DNA from 2 places in the Mechercharimyces sp. CAU 1602 genome. Region 1 is predicted to be linked to the other one. Evidence: riboswitches for the same ligand, from Rfam matches in the RefSeq annotation. Region 1 holds a riboswitch; the other holds the start of a gene.
The links. Region 1 has a riboswitch for thiamine pyrophosphate ahead of thiC (phosphomethylpyrimidine synthase ThiC). Riboswitches for the same ligand answer to the same signal wherever they lie in the genome.

Region 1 (7,460 bases):
AAAATTAAATAAATTATCGGATTTATATAAAGAGTTCGTTCTCTTCTCTTTCATAGTCTAGCCTTTATATGTGCATACTACAAGTAGCTAAGAGCACGCATCCTTATCAAGAGGAGGATAAAAAATGGATGTCATACGAGCGCAACAAATTGTCGATTCCCCAGATCAAATACCTGTCTACTACCAAAACAAACAAATTTGGATTCAACGGGTAGACCAGGAAGAAAAAAAAGCACACATTCATCCCCTAAAAGAGGAGGGAAGTCAGCAGAGCGTTCCTGTATCAGAGTTGAGTGAGCGCATGCAGTAACACTTGCTCTCTTTACAAAGTAAGCCCCCGTTTCCTATGAGTGACTACGAAGCGGGGGCTTTTTATCTTGCTATGCTAATACATCACGCCGAATAAAGACTGTAAAAGCAACAATTAAACTAATTATTGCGGTTAGCGCCAGCACCGTTATCGAAAAGGGTAAACTCATCCCATCAATTAATAGCGGCTCTCCCGATAGATAATCAATTAATTGTAAATTAGTGAAAGGAATGTACTTTACTACACTCCAAGTGGGTGCTAGCTGGGCCAACAATCCTCCCGTAACCAAAGCTGCCATCATCACACCCATCCCTGCTGCTGTACTCCGCATCAACACAGAGACCATAAAGGAAATGGTCGCCACAGCTATACAAGCAAACCAACCCAGACCGAATGCCATAATGATATATTGCCACTGTGGCACAACATGAACCTGTTCGAAGAGAATTTCACCATTTACCTCTTGAAAGCCGGTTAATACAGGCATCGTCCAACCCGAGTACCCAAAAATAAGCCCTGAAACCAGATAAGAGAAAAGTAACGTAACTGCCAAAATCATTGAGACAGTCAAGACCAAGGCAATATACTTGCTGGCCAGCACCTGCCAGCGCCGAATTGAGCGAGTAAGCAGCAGCTTAATCGTCCCACCTGCATATTCAGAAGAGACAAGATCAGAAGCAACTACCACCATCAACAAGGGGAGAAATAAGGCTACTCCTTCTTCGATAAATCCTCGGACAAAGGTAGGAGCCCCTGGAGCGGTTGGATTAATATCGTGATCCAAGTAATACTGTTGTTGCTGAATTCTCATCTCTATCCACGCTCTCCACTCTTCTGGTAAGCGGCTAGAAGAGAGTCTGTTCTGATCATCTGCAATCTGCTGTTGGAGCATCGTGCGCCAATCACTGGTACCCAGCTGTTCTACAGCCGATTGAATGGCATGGTACTGTGCATACGTAAAAATAGGAATAACCAGTGCCAGGATGAGGATAATGACCATCATTCGCTTCTTACGTACCATCTTCAACATTTCATTGTATACAAGCCCTGTCATACTACGCACTAGCGCTCCCCCCAGTCAAATCGAGGAAGATATCCTCTAGCGTATTTCCACGTTGCCGAACTTCCATCACTTCGATTCCAGCTTCCACCAAAGTTTGATTTACTTGTGCAATATTCTCCACAGGCAGTAAGGTAGAGATACGAGAGCTATCCAACACATCTACTTGGGATACATATGGCAAAGTAGAAAGAACAGATTGTGCTTGCTGATACGGGTGCAAAGACCAATCCACCCTCACTTCCCCTTCTAGCAATTGCTCCACTCGTCCTGTCTTCACAATCTTTCCTTCATGAATGATAGAGACGCGATCACACAGTAATTGAACTTCATGGAGGATATGGCTGGAAACAAAAACGCTCATCCCGTGATCCCGAGAGAGGGCACGTATAAAATGGCGCATCTCTTTAATTCCTGCTGGGTCTAAGCCATTTGTAGGTTCGTCTAAAATAAGCAGCTTCGGATTTCCTAATAATGCTTGCGCAATTCCTAATCGCTGCCTCATCCCTAGCGAGTATGTACCCACTTTGTCGTCAATCCGCTTCTCTAACTCAACCAACTGAGCTACTTCCATAATCCGAGCAGGAGTAACTCCCTGCTGCATACGTGCAAAAACCTCTAAGTTTTCTCGTCCGGTCAGGTACGGATACATCTCCGGGTTTTCTACAATACTACCAACATGCCCAATCGCCTGTAGAAATTGCCGACGTAGATGGTAACCACCAATATGTATATTTCCTTTAGTGGGACTGATTAGTCCCACTAGCATCCGTATCGTCGTTGTTTTCCCAGCCCCATTGGGACCTAGAAAGCCAAATATCTCCCCTGCTCCCACCTCAAAAGAGAGATCACTTACGATCTCCTGCTTCCCAATACATTTGCTTAGTCCTTCTACTTTTAATATAGGTTCCTCTCGCTTCATTGTGCCTCGCCCCCATCACTTCTCGATGAAATCCCCATCGCTTGCAATAAACGCTCTGCCATTGCCTGATGCCCAGCATGATTCGGATGAAATTGATCGGAGTATAAATAACCCTTTGGATTCAGTTGAAAGAGATCATACGTAGGCACAACCACGATTTTTTCTTCTTGTGCCGCTAACTCATGCATCAATTCATTCCACTCTTGCACAAGAGATGAAGTCGTTTCGGCATCCTCTAATTTTCCAAAAGGGTTGTACAATCCATAGATAAAGATCGTAGCATCCTTATTCTGCTTACGAATGTTTGCAAATATCTTGCTTACATTTTCCTCATATGTATCTTTTGTCTGAGCAGAAGCTTCTAAATCAATCTTATCTAGTTCCCCACTCCCACGAAATAGATCATTTCCACCAATAGATATCGTTATCCATTTCGCCTGTTGCAGTTGGGCTTGCATGCTTTCTTCCTCTAATCTGGTAACTAGTTCACTTGAAGTTTGCCCCTTGATTCCCAAGTTAACGGCCTTTACTTGGTCTGAAGTCTGCTCCCGCAGTGATTGACGCACATAGCCAAAATAGCCCTGACCACTATTATCTCCTGTCCCTCTCGTGATCGAGTCCCCCAACCCTAACAATAATCCACCTTCATCCGTTAAGGCAGTTTCCTCCTGCGATGAATTTCCCATAACAGTTTGACCTGTCGAGCCATTATTATCGTAAATAGCCCACACAAAACCCAGAAGCCATAGTAGGCAAACTCCTAGTGAAAAGAGCATTAATATAATCCAGCTTAACCGACCTTTGATATTCATCATACGCTCCTCTCTCCTCGATTCAAATCTGTTTAATATTGCACACCCATACCTTCACCTGTCTTATATAGTTGTGAACCCCTTTCTATCTTTCATCATTCCCACATCATCCTAAACGTATCTCTTTCTTATATACGACAATAGCTAACATTACACAAAGAATCTTAGTTCGTTTCTATCTTATTTCTAAACTTAGCATATCTCGCGTTCTCATGTCATCATAAAAAAGCGACCTCTCTTCGAGGTCGCCATGCCAATCATTTGAGGTTTGCCACATCACTTCCATGCCAACACTTATGCAACACTTTCCATAGAGGGAGCCTACTGATTAGTCTTGGCTAATAATTTTTCCTTAAGGAAAAATTATTAGCTTCATTCTATACTCTGTTAGCCATCATGTCAATCATTTCTCGATAAAAAAAGGATAACTCCTCCCTTTTTTACCGATATTCATTTGTTTCGTCTATCTATAAATCTTCGCTCCCTCTTTGCGAAATTCCTCAGCCTTCTCCTTCATTCCTTCTTCCTTGGCAGCAAATACATCCATCCCTTTTTCAGCCGCAAACTCCCTGATATCTTGACTAATACGCATACTACAAAACTTAGGACCGCACATCGAACAGAAGTGTGCCGTCTTTGCGGGCTCTGCAGGCAGTGTCTCATCATGGTAAGAGATCGCACGTTGAGGATCGAGCGAAAGATTAAACTGATCATGCCAACGGAATTCAAATCGCGCTTTGGATAGGGCATCGTCCCGAACCTGCGCTCCTGGATGTCCTTTAGCCAGGTCGGCTGCATGGGCGGCAATTTTGTAAGTAATAACGCCTTCTTTCACATCATCCCGGTTGGGAAGGCCCAAGTGCTCCTTTGGTGTCACATAGCAGAGCATAGCCGTCCCATGCCAGCCGATCATAGCGGCACCAATTGCTGATGTGATGTGATCATATCCAGGTGCAATATCGGTTGTTAATGGGCCCAAAGTATAAAACGGCGCTTCATGACAAATTTTTTGTTCTAAATCAACATTTTCTTTTATTTTATGAAGAGGTACGTGCCCTGGGCCTTCAATCATGACTTGAACATCGTATTCCCATGCAATTTTCGTCAATTCACCCAATGTTTCGAGTTCGGCAAACTGTGCCCGGTCATTTGCATCAGCAATCGACCCTGGGCGAAGTCCATCCCCTAAAGAGATAGATATATCGTAGGCAGCCAAGATTTCGCATATCTCACGAAAGTGAGTATATAAGAAGTTTTCCTCATGATACGCCAAACACCACGCCGCTAAAATAGAACCTCCACGTGAAACGATACCAGTAGTTCGTTCAGCTGTCATTGGGATATAAGGAAGTCTTACCCCTGCATGAATGGTAAAATAATCTACTCCTTGCTCCGCTTGTTCAATCAAAGTATCCCGATAAATTTCCCATGTAAGGGCTTCCGGTTTCCCAGCTACTTTTTCCAAGGCTTGATAAATCGGCACCGTCCCCACTGGAACCGGTGAGTTACGAATAATCCACTCACGAGTAGTATGAATATCTTTCCCGGTTGACAAATCCATAATGGTGTCTGCACCCCAATGGGTAGCCCAACGCATTTTTTCTACTTCTTCTTCAATGGAGGAGCTGACGGCAGAGTTACCGATATTGGCATTAATCTTCACGTGAAAATGTTTACCGATGATCATCGGCTCAATCTCAGGGTGATTAATGTTAGCAGGTATAATCGCACGTCCACTCGCTACTTCTTCCCGTACGAATTCTGGACTCAATTTTTCTCGTAAGGCGACAAATTCCATTTCAGGAGTAATGATGCCTTGCTTGGCATAATGCATCTGCGTCACGTATTTACCTCTCTTCGCACGCAGTGGGCGAGAGTTCACATGAGGAAACACTTCACGTGATCCCTTCCCTTCTTTTTGGTACCCATTATCTAGTGGTTGCACTTTCCGCCCTTCATACTCTTCCACATCATTACGTTCTCTGATCCACTCTTGACGCAATGGGGATAACCCTTTACGTAAATCAATCGTCACGTCTGGATCCGTATAAGGTCCACTACAGTCGTAGACTCGAACAGGCTCATTCTCCTCTTCACCAAAGCGACCACTTGTAGGGTGAAGTTCAATTTCCCGCACTGGTACTCGAATATCGGGGCGAGACCCTGTCTGGTACACTTTACGGCTGTTCGGAAAATCTAACTTATTATTTTCACTCATCATAACACTCCTAATATTAAGGTTTTATTTTGAATTTCTCTTGTTCATAAACCGGGCTTTTCATTTTTTGACAAACAAAAGAAGCCGCACACAGCGTAGCGACTTTGTCGAGGAAGGACGTCTGCACAATCGCAAACCAGTCCCTTATCCCACCATTCCTACGCTGGCATTACCCAGATCAGGTTTATCGGTCGGCGTAGAGTTCCCGCCCTCTCAGCCTGGCTTCTCCAAGCTCCCGTTGCTATACACTTATCGGTGATGATCCTATTTTCGCACACCATCACCTACGTCGAGTATATACCAAGCCGTTTACCTTAATCAATAGGAAGAATGAAAAGCACAGGTTTTTAGCAAAGAAAGTTGATGAGGGGTAGTCGCCTCTTTTCCGTAAAACCAAGGCATCTACCCGCTCCATTACAGAGGAAAAACATATGTATATATAGATCCCAACAGAGGAGGAATGCCGTTTATGAGTGGCTACAGCTGTGGTTACAATTACGGATGCTTCGGCTACAAAAGCCTGCTTATCTTTTTGCTCGTGATCGCGACCATCTTCGTCTTCGTATGCGGATGCGGTTACTACTAGAAGATAGTGATAACTAGGATGAAGCCGCTTATCCATAGGGTGAGCGGCTCTTCCCTATAAGTAAAACAACTCCAATTAATGATATCTGCCTGTTTCTGATCGAGAAAGGCATACACCCGCGCGTTTTCCCCCTCTCTACATATCTTATATAGTGAAAACGGTAAAGGAGGAATGCAGTGTGAGTTGTGGGTATAATTATGGTTGTTTCGGATACAAAAGCTTACTAATCTTCTTATTGGTAATCGCAACCATCTTCGTTTTTGTATGCGGATGCGGTGTTTACTAAAAGATATAATGGAAGCTCCTTCATGTGAAGGAGACTTCTTCTACATAGCGTCTAATTTCTCAATTGGAAGAAGATGCGATCACTAAACCGTACTTTCTCTTAAACCTTGCTAAAACCCTCACCCAACGTGAAGAGAATGCAGCCAGAAAAAATAGATTAGATAATGCATGAGCCAAATCAAAATAGAAGCTGGCAACGTAGACGGAAACAAATGTAGACCAACTATGATTCTCCATCCCGATCACCACCCACACATTCATGATCCAACCAAATAGAAACCCCCATACAAACCCGAAAAGCAACCGAGTGCTCATATTTTTCATGATAAAAGTATCTTTCAATACCCCTGCTGTCCAACCTACCAACCCCCAACTTACCATTTGCCAAGGAGTCCAGGGTCCCTGACCCAAAAACATATTTGACACTAACGCCGCTCCCGCGCCAATGACAAACCCCCGTTCTGCACCCAATACGATTGCCGCTACAATAATAACGAAGGTAGTTGGCTGCACACTTGGAATTCCAGCAAAAGGAACTCTGCTAACCGCCGCTATTGCAATCAAAAGCGCAATAAGCACCAACTCCTTACTATTGACGTCTGATCGTTCAAATCGAATAATCATCAGAAAAATAAAACATGCGAGTAATACCAGACTAGTCCAAAAAGGGCCTAACGCGAGCCAGCGCGTAACCTGCCACGAACAAAAAAGAGTAATGACTACAAACGCGCGCCAACCAATCCGTCCCACAGGGTATGCACCTCCTTCATCGTAATCCCCTCAGGCCATCCCGTTTCGCGCGTTAACCGATACGCCGCTGTTGTATAAAAATCATTGCCACGAAAAAAAGCAGCCGTCGGCTCTGAAACAATGATTTCACCTTCAAACAACATGACACAACGTGTTGCTACCTCAGCAGCAAACTCCACATCGTGGGTGGTAAAAAGAATGCCCGCACCTTCTGATGCTCGTTGTAACAAAGAATGCTTACATATTTCCTTGGTAACTGGATCCATTCCTTGTGTGGGTTCATCCAACAAATACATATTTGGTTTTTGTAAGAGTAAACAAGCAAGTGCCGCTTTTTGTCTCTCCCCCCCACTTAGATCAAGAGGATGTTGCTCCAGCAGAGGGTTCAGCGAAAATAACTGTACGATATCTTGATGCTTGTTACCCCCTTCTTCACTTCCTACACCTTCTGTGACAAATTCTATTTCCTGCGATAATGTATCCCCCAAGAAAAAAGATTCTATATTTTGCGGAAGGT
Region 2 (7,460 bases), 480 kb from region 1:
AAAGATACAGATACGAAGGTAGACTGTAAGGTGTAACTCCTGCTGCAGATGGCAAGAATAAGGACGAGAAAACCGATCTTATCCATCCATTTCTCTACATGCTAACATATTTAACACTTGATTTACATTCACAAGCGCGGAAAAAAAGAAGTCCCACATGGGATTGATCAAAACGTATATACATAGAATGAGGGGATCAACAATGGTACGTGGCAAACCTAGCTTCTGGTTTATATTAATCGTCTTTATGCTAGTCGGGTTCGGACTCGTGATGGTCTTTAGCGCCAGCTATTATAAAGGCATTACAGACTACGGCAACAGCTACTTTTTCTTCCGCCAACAATTAATCGCCGCAGGCATTGGTCTGTTTTTATTCTTCACCATCGGAAACATTCCATATACTTTGTACTCTCGATTCATTGGCTGGATTCTATTGGGGAGCTTAGCCCTTTTACCGCTAGTTTTTCTACCTGGGATCGGTAGCACTATTAACAACGCCACACGCTGGATCGAGATCGGCTCTTTTAGCTTTCAACCGTCTGAGCTTGCTAAATTGGGGGCTATCTTTTATACAGCCTATATTATGAGCAAAAAACAACAGCAACTGCATGATTTTCGTAAAGGGCTGCTTCCTCCTTTAATCATTATTTTTCTTTTTTGTTTCCTGATTGTAATTGAACCTGACTTTAGTACAGCCTTACTTCTGCTTAGCTCGTGTATGATCATCATCTTTTGTGCTGGAGCACGAATCAAACATCTACTCTTGTTAAGTACTATCGGTATTCCCATAATCATTAAAGTTATGATAGACGCTGACTATCGTGTAGATCGGCTTTCCGCCTTATATGACCCCTGGGTAGACCCCACAGGTAATGGATGGCAAACGATTCAATCACTCTATGCAATCGCTCCTGGCGGCTTATCTGGAAGTGGATTGGGAAACAGCATCCAAAAAATGGCTTACTTACCCGAGGCACATACGGACTTTATCTTTGCTATCGTCGCTGAAGAATTGGGGTTCCTGGGAGCTACTTTTTTGGTACTACTCTTCATCGTCTACACAGTGCTAGGGATGCGAATCGCGCTACGCACACCGGATACCTTTGGTAGTCTACTCGGTATTGGAATTGTTTCTCTTATCTCTTTGCAAGCAGTACTAAACCTTGGAGTAGCTACAGCTATTCTCCCCGTCACTGGAGTGACGCTCCCTTTTATCAGCTATGGGGGGACATCCTTAATTACTTATTTGACAGCTTCTGGAGTGTTACTTAACTTGTCTCGTTATAATCAGGCTCATTCCATTCGGTCCCGTCAATCTTCTAAGAGCAAAGTATCCATGGAGGGGTTCTAATTAACCATACTCTTGTTACCAGTGAGGACGTCTACTATATGTAGACGTCCTCACTCGTTCTCACCATCAGTATTCTTATAACAGCCCTTCGGTCGGACTACTTGCAATCGCATACGTTTTCTTCGAAATCCGTCCCGCCTCAAACCCAAGACGCCCTGCTTCTGTAGCCAGCCTCATCGCAGTGGCCATCTTAACGGGATCTTTCGCACCCGAAACAGCAGTATTAAGGAGCACACCATCCGCCCCCAACTCCATCGCCTGAGCCACGTCTGCTGGCGAACCAATGCCAGCATCTACAATAACAGGTATATCCACCGCATCTCGTAAGAGTGAGAAATAGAAAGGGTTTAATATCCCCTGTCCCGATCCTATAGGTGCTGCTCCGGGCATAATCGCATGCGCCCCCGCTTCTACTAAATGGCGCGCCAAGATGGGATCATCTGAAGTATAAGGTAAAACCGTAAATCCTTCTTCCACCAATTGTTTCGTCGCTTCCAAAGTAGCGAGTGGGTCAGGAAGAAGGGTTTTCTGATCTGCAATCACTTCCACTTTGATCATATCGCATAGTCCTGATGCACGTGCAAGTCGCGCAATCCGAACCGCCTCTTCTACTGTTGCAGCCCCTGCAGTATTAGGAAGAAGAGTAAATCGCTTTAAATCCAACTGTTCTAACAGGTTCGGTTGATCCGGATTACTCAAATCTAAGCGTCGAACAGCAAAAGTAAGCACTTCGGTCGCAGATGCTTCCACTGCCTCTTTTTGCTCTTCTAAAGAGTGAAATTTCCCAGTTCCCAAAAAGAGACGTGATGAAAATTGATGATTCCCAATTATTAGCATAATTATCCTCCTCCTACAAAATGAACAATTTCGATTTCATCCCCTGCTCGTACTTGAGCATTATCATGATGTTCTCCTGCTAATACGATGCGGTTGTGCTCCACAATTACCATGCGTTCAGATAGTGAGAGATGGTCGAGTAAGCAGGTTACTGTAACTACCTCTTTGGGAATCTCCACCTTTTTTCCATTCAGTTTAATTGCTATCATATTTCACCACCTCTCTTCTGTCAGCTCCTGTATCAACCCCGAGTCGATCCAGAGAAAACGATGATAGCACAGGGTTCTTCTTCCCCATCATCGCCTCCGCTATCCACTTGCCTGTAATGGGACTAAGTAAGATGCCATTACGAAAATGACCACATGCCAAATAGAGATTGCCAACCTCGGTTACAGGTCCCAAAAATGGCATCCGATCTGAAGAGCCAGGTCGAATACTAGACCAACTCCGCAAAAAGGTACTTTCTTTCAATGCCGGAACGAGTCGAATCGCTTCTGATAACAATAACTGTATCGCCTCTGCAGACACACCCCGTGTAAAAGTATGATGAATTTCTGTAGCGCCTACGATTACTTGTTGCTCCGCTTTAGGTACCAGGTAACACCCTTTGGAAAAATAAGTCTTATTAAATAGCGGTACAGGTACTTGTAGGGCAAGCGATTCTCCTTTAACTGGAACAATCGGTACCTTAACCCCTGCTGTACGGGCTAAGGCTGCACTCCAGGCCCCTGCTGCCAGGACAACTTGATTAGCTTCAAATGAACCTAGCGCTGTTTCCACCCCGCTAACGCTACCCTTTCGCATCAATAGCGCTTGTACCTCCATCCCCGAGTAAAACTGAACCCCCAATTGCCTCGCTCTTAGTTCCATCGCTTTTAGCCAGCGAGGTGCATGTAGTTGCACATCAAGGGGGAGCGATAAAGCTCCCTTCACTGCGCGCGATAACTCCGGTTCATCCCGCCACAGCGCATCTCCTTCACACCAGTGCGCACACTCACCTTGTCTTTGCTGCCACTGACCGCGCTCTTGTAACCTCTTTTTCTCTTCCTCATCCCATGCTAATCGAAGCATCCCTGCCCGATTTAACTCTACATCTACCCCTGTCTGCTCCCACAGCTCATGTTGGAGCTCGGGAAACATCCTTCTGCTAGCAAGACACAGATCTACCATCGGCCCTGGAAAAGACATTTCCACCTGCGCCCCCAACATACCTGCGGCTGCACTCGACGCATGGGCTCCAACGTGATCCCGTTCCATAACGGCTACCTCTGCTCCCGCTTGTGCGAGAAAGTAGGCGATGGTACAGCCAATAATCCCACCCCCTACAACGATCACTTCATGTTTCAAATCGACATCCCCTCCCCTCGTAAGCTCTTTCCCACTATCCATAAGCGGTGTGCTGCTTCTTCTATATCAGGCTGCTGAAGAATGGCTGAAATCACTGCTACTCCTGATGCCCCCGCTGCCGCTACCTCCGCAAGATTAGTAATGGAGACACCCCCGATAGCGAGCACTGGGATGGATAAAACAGTAACAAGTTGACGAAGCATATCTACTCCACGCGCTGGTAACCCCGGTTTGGATGGAGTAGCATATACATGACCAAATGTTACATAGTCAGCTCCTAGCCTTTGAGCTTCGTGGGCGGATGCAAGTGAGTGAACAGAGACCCCCAACTCCCGCACATAAGGAGAGTGGCGACGAACAAGTGGAGGTGACATCCCACGTTCTGGAAGGTGCACTCCGCACCCAAGCGCCCGTGCAATGTCAATGCGATCATTTATCAAGAGCTGTTCTTGCTTCCACCCTGTTTCAAGCAGGCGAGCTCCCAGTTGAAAGGTGAGCAGGGCTGTCTGGTGCTTCAATCTCAGTTGAAGGCGATCTACGTAAGGAGCCACAGCCTCTAAAGGCGGGAGCCTCCCCTCCTGTATACAGCGATCCGTAATAATAAGATCAATCCGCATCTTTTCACCCCTCGCCTATTGCTTTTTGCAACACAAAAAACGGCACCCAAATAGATACCGTTTGCATTAAAATCAGTGGTTAAATTAACTCCACATCCTTACGCTGGTATCATCCAGGTCAAGTTCGAAGGGTTGAGGTTATCCTCTCTCAGCTTACGCACCCCTTGTGGGAACACTATAAAATTATCTTCTTCCTCATTGTAGCAAGCTTGCTTTTCATCCGTCAATTACCAACCAAATCGGTTAGGAGGTACTTCTATCGTAAGAGGACCATATACATCCAGCTGACAAGCTAGGCGATACCCGTCTTCCACCGCATCTTCACCTAGTCTCAGCTCTTCATTCTCCCCTACTTCATTCACATTTTCCCTACCTGCAACTATTTTCACTTTACAGGTTCCACATCGTGCTGATGTGCAGTTGTAGGGAATAGGTACCGACTGCATAATCGCCTCCACCAATAACGGCGCTCCTTCGTCAACCGACACCTGATACTCTTCTCCCTTACACTTTACCGTTACTTGCGACACTCTCTTCCCTCCTCATGCTTGTGTGTAGCATTCATGCACCACCTTATTCCGATGGGCTACCTACTTACGAAATATACGCCGCAGCTGACTTGTGTTTTGTGTACGAAACCATAAATAAATCGCCAGCGGTGCGAAAATAAAAGACAAAATTAGTAGCCAGCTACCGTAATGTTCAAAAAGAGCAAACACTCTTTCCCACTGCTCTCCCAGTATAAAACCTAAGCCAATAAAAGTGAGACACCAGGTTACTGCTCCGCTATAAGCATAGAGACCAAAACGCCGGAAAGGCATATTAGAGATACCGGCGACATATGCCGTCAAATGACGAACACCCGGGATAAAATAACCAAAAAAAAGAACCCAGTTCCCATACTTTCGAAACAAGAGTTGGGTGACGCGAAACCGTCGTCTCGTCAGCATAAATTTACTCCCATGCTTTTTGACGAAGGGGTACCCTAGTTTATTACCTAAAAAATAGCTAATCGAAATACCAGATATCGAACCGCTTACTGCACTTAAATAAGTATAATAGACGATTAATTGACCCTCAGATGACAGGTATCCAACGAAAGTCATCATAATCTCATCTGGTAAGGGCAATCCGACAATTCCCAAAACCAAAAAAACATATATCCCTATATATCCATAATTAAGGAGAAAATCGATCCATGATTGTTCCATAACCCAACCCCGTTTTTTCTACATACCATTATCCCCAGAATATCATACTTTTCCGTAGTCGAAAAGGAAAAATGCCGTGTCTTGAAGGTGAACATCTGCTTTTTTGAAGATCGGGTTACGAGAAAAAGACGAAAACTCCTTTCACTTAAGAAGCATTCGTCACGAACAAAATAAGTGAGCTAATTACTTCCTCCCCGCAAATTGCGTAAATTCATCTACTTTGCGCTGGTCTAGCCCTTTAATCAGCTCTACTACAAGCCGCTTCGCCCACTCTAAATCTTTTTTACTCACCATTGATACATGACTGTGAATATAACGAGCTGCCACTCCGAGGACAATGGAGGGTACCCCACGTTTGTACATGTGTATACGACCAGCATCCGTGCCTCCGCCCGTCATCGTCTCCACTTGATATGGAATTTCGTGTTTACTGGCAGTCTCAATCACAAAGTTACGAAAACGAGTGTTTGGAATCATCGTCGCATCTAAAAAGGTAACGAGCGGGCCATTTCCTAGACGCAACTTGTCACTCCCTTCAGTGCCTGGTCCATCCTCTGCTACTCCCACATCTAAAATAATAGCAACGTCTGGATCGACTGCATACGGAGCTGTTGTTGCACCACGCAGACCCACTTCTTCCTGCACCGTCGCACCGGAGTAGACTACATTGGGATGAGAGTGAGCACGTAACTCTTTCAGAGATTCCAGCGCTAAGTAACAGCCTGCCCTATTATCAAATGCTTTACCGAGCAAGGTATCTTCATCGGCTAATATTTCAAATGGACAGATAGGAACGATGGGATCACCAATATGAATACCCCATTCTTCTACCTGCTCTTTGCTTTTGGCCCCCACATCAATATACATTTCTTTGAGGGGATATACCTTATTCCGTTCTTCTGGCGTTAAAATATGAGGGGGTTTAGAGCCAACCACACCTGTATAATTCTTGTTCTCAGTCATAATAGTAACCCGTTGTGAGAGCAGAACTTGACTCCACCATCCCCCGAGCGGAACAAAGCGAAGGTGACCACTACGGCTAATTTCCGATACCATAAAACCTACCTCATCTAAGTGACCTGCAATACAGATCGTTGGCCCTTCTTCAGCTCCTATTTTCTTACCAAAAATACTACCCATGTGATCCGTAACAACTTCCGCATCCATATTACCTAGTTCCCGCTGCACAATACGACGCACTTCTTCCTCATAACCAGGGACACCTTTCGCCTCCGTCAGTTCCTTAAGTAAAAAGTCCATCTCTTCATCTCCTTTCATCGTTAGATTATCCAGCGAAGAAGAAACTCAGTCATGCTTATCACGAGCATACGCCTTGGATTTAATCTTAGAGATAGGGACTTAGGACTTTTAATCAAACACCTAGTAAATACTCCTTACTCATACCCTTTTATTATTTAATGAATTCCTCAAGTTAATAGCAGGAAAAACCAGAATGTCTAGCTTACCTGAATGGTAACTCTTATGGACATCAGACAACACAATTATGGAACAGTCACTTCCGTTCCTGTCTCCAAGACTTCTGGTGGATCTTCAATCACAATATCATCCACACTCAATCCGCTTACAATCTCCACCTTTCCTCCGTGGGACAAGCCCGTCTTAACTTTCTTTTGCACAGCTTTCTTCTCTTGCACAAAAACAACAAACTGACCCTCCCTATCGAGGATAGCTGATTCCGGCAGACTATCCACTTCTGCTTCTCTGGTTTGGATCTCTACAATAAGGCTTGAACCGAGTTTCGCTGGTATACTCTCTTCCAATTTAATTTCCACTGGGTACTCAATCTGGCTGTCTCCAGTATCCGCTACTTTCTTTTCCGGAGTAAATCCAATCGCTGTCACTTTCCCTATCCATTCTTCACCAGGAAACACATCAGATTGTACTGTGACATGCTGTGCTTTCTTCACTTCAACTACATCCAACTCCGATATTTTGGCTTCTACCTTGAGATTCCCCATATTTGCAATAACCACAAGCGGTTCGCCCCCATCGGTTGCATCTTCTATTGAAGAAACTGATACCACCGTGCCCGAATGCTTACTCTTCACTGTTAGTTTTGTTTGCTGATTTTTCACC

Region 2: another riboswitch for thiamine pyrophosphate. It lies ahead of NXZ84_RS02785 (thiamine phosphate synthase); the one in region 1 lies ahead of thiC (phosphomethylpyrimidine synthase ThiC).

The regions. Positions count from the first base shown of each region.
Region 1 covers NZ_JANTPT010000001.1:44,705-52,164, reverse strand. Annotated here, with positions in the region: gene NXZ84_RS00295 (H-type small acid-soluble spore protein) at 125-310, shown strand; gene NXZ84_RS00290 (ABC transporter permease subunit) at 381-1,373, opposite strand; gene NXZ84_RS00285 (ABC transporter ATP-binding protein) at 1,366-2,292, opposite strand; gene NXZ84_RS00280 (GDSL-type esterase/lipase family protein) at 2,289-3,107, opposite strand; gene thiC (phosphomethylpyrimidine synthase ThiC) at 3,568-5,322, opposite strand; TPP riboswitch at 5,461-5,571, opposite strand; gene NXZ84_RS00270 (hypothetical protein) at 5,603-5,944, opposite strand; gene NXZ84_RS00265 (ECF transporter S component) at 6,254-6,817, opposite strand; gene NXZ84_RS00260 (ABC transporter ATP-binding protein) at 6,913-7,460, opposite strand, start outside.
Region 2 covers NZ_JANTPT010000001.1:524,292-531,751, reverse strand. Annotated here, with positions in the region: gene ftsW (putative lipid II flippase FtsW) at 203-1,351, shown strand; gene NXZ84_RS02800 (thiazole synthase) at 1,427-2,188, opposite strand; gene thiS (sulfur carrier protein ThiS) at 2,191-2,397, opposite strand; gene thiO (glycine oxidase ThiO) at 2,384-3,535, opposite strand; gene NXZ84_RS02785 (thiamine phosphate synthase) at 3,532-4,152, opposite strand; TPP riboswitch at 4,231-4,327, opposite strand; gene NXZ84_RS02780 (2Fe-2S iron-sulfur cluster-binding protein) at 4,380-4,682, opposite strand; gene NXZ84_RS02775 (DedA family protein) at 4,743-5,363, opposite strand; gene NXZ84_RS02770 (M42 family metallopeptidase) at 5,547-6,623, opposite strand; gene NXZ84_RS02765 (efflux RND transporter periplasmic adaptor subunit) at 6,866-7,460, opposite strand, start outside.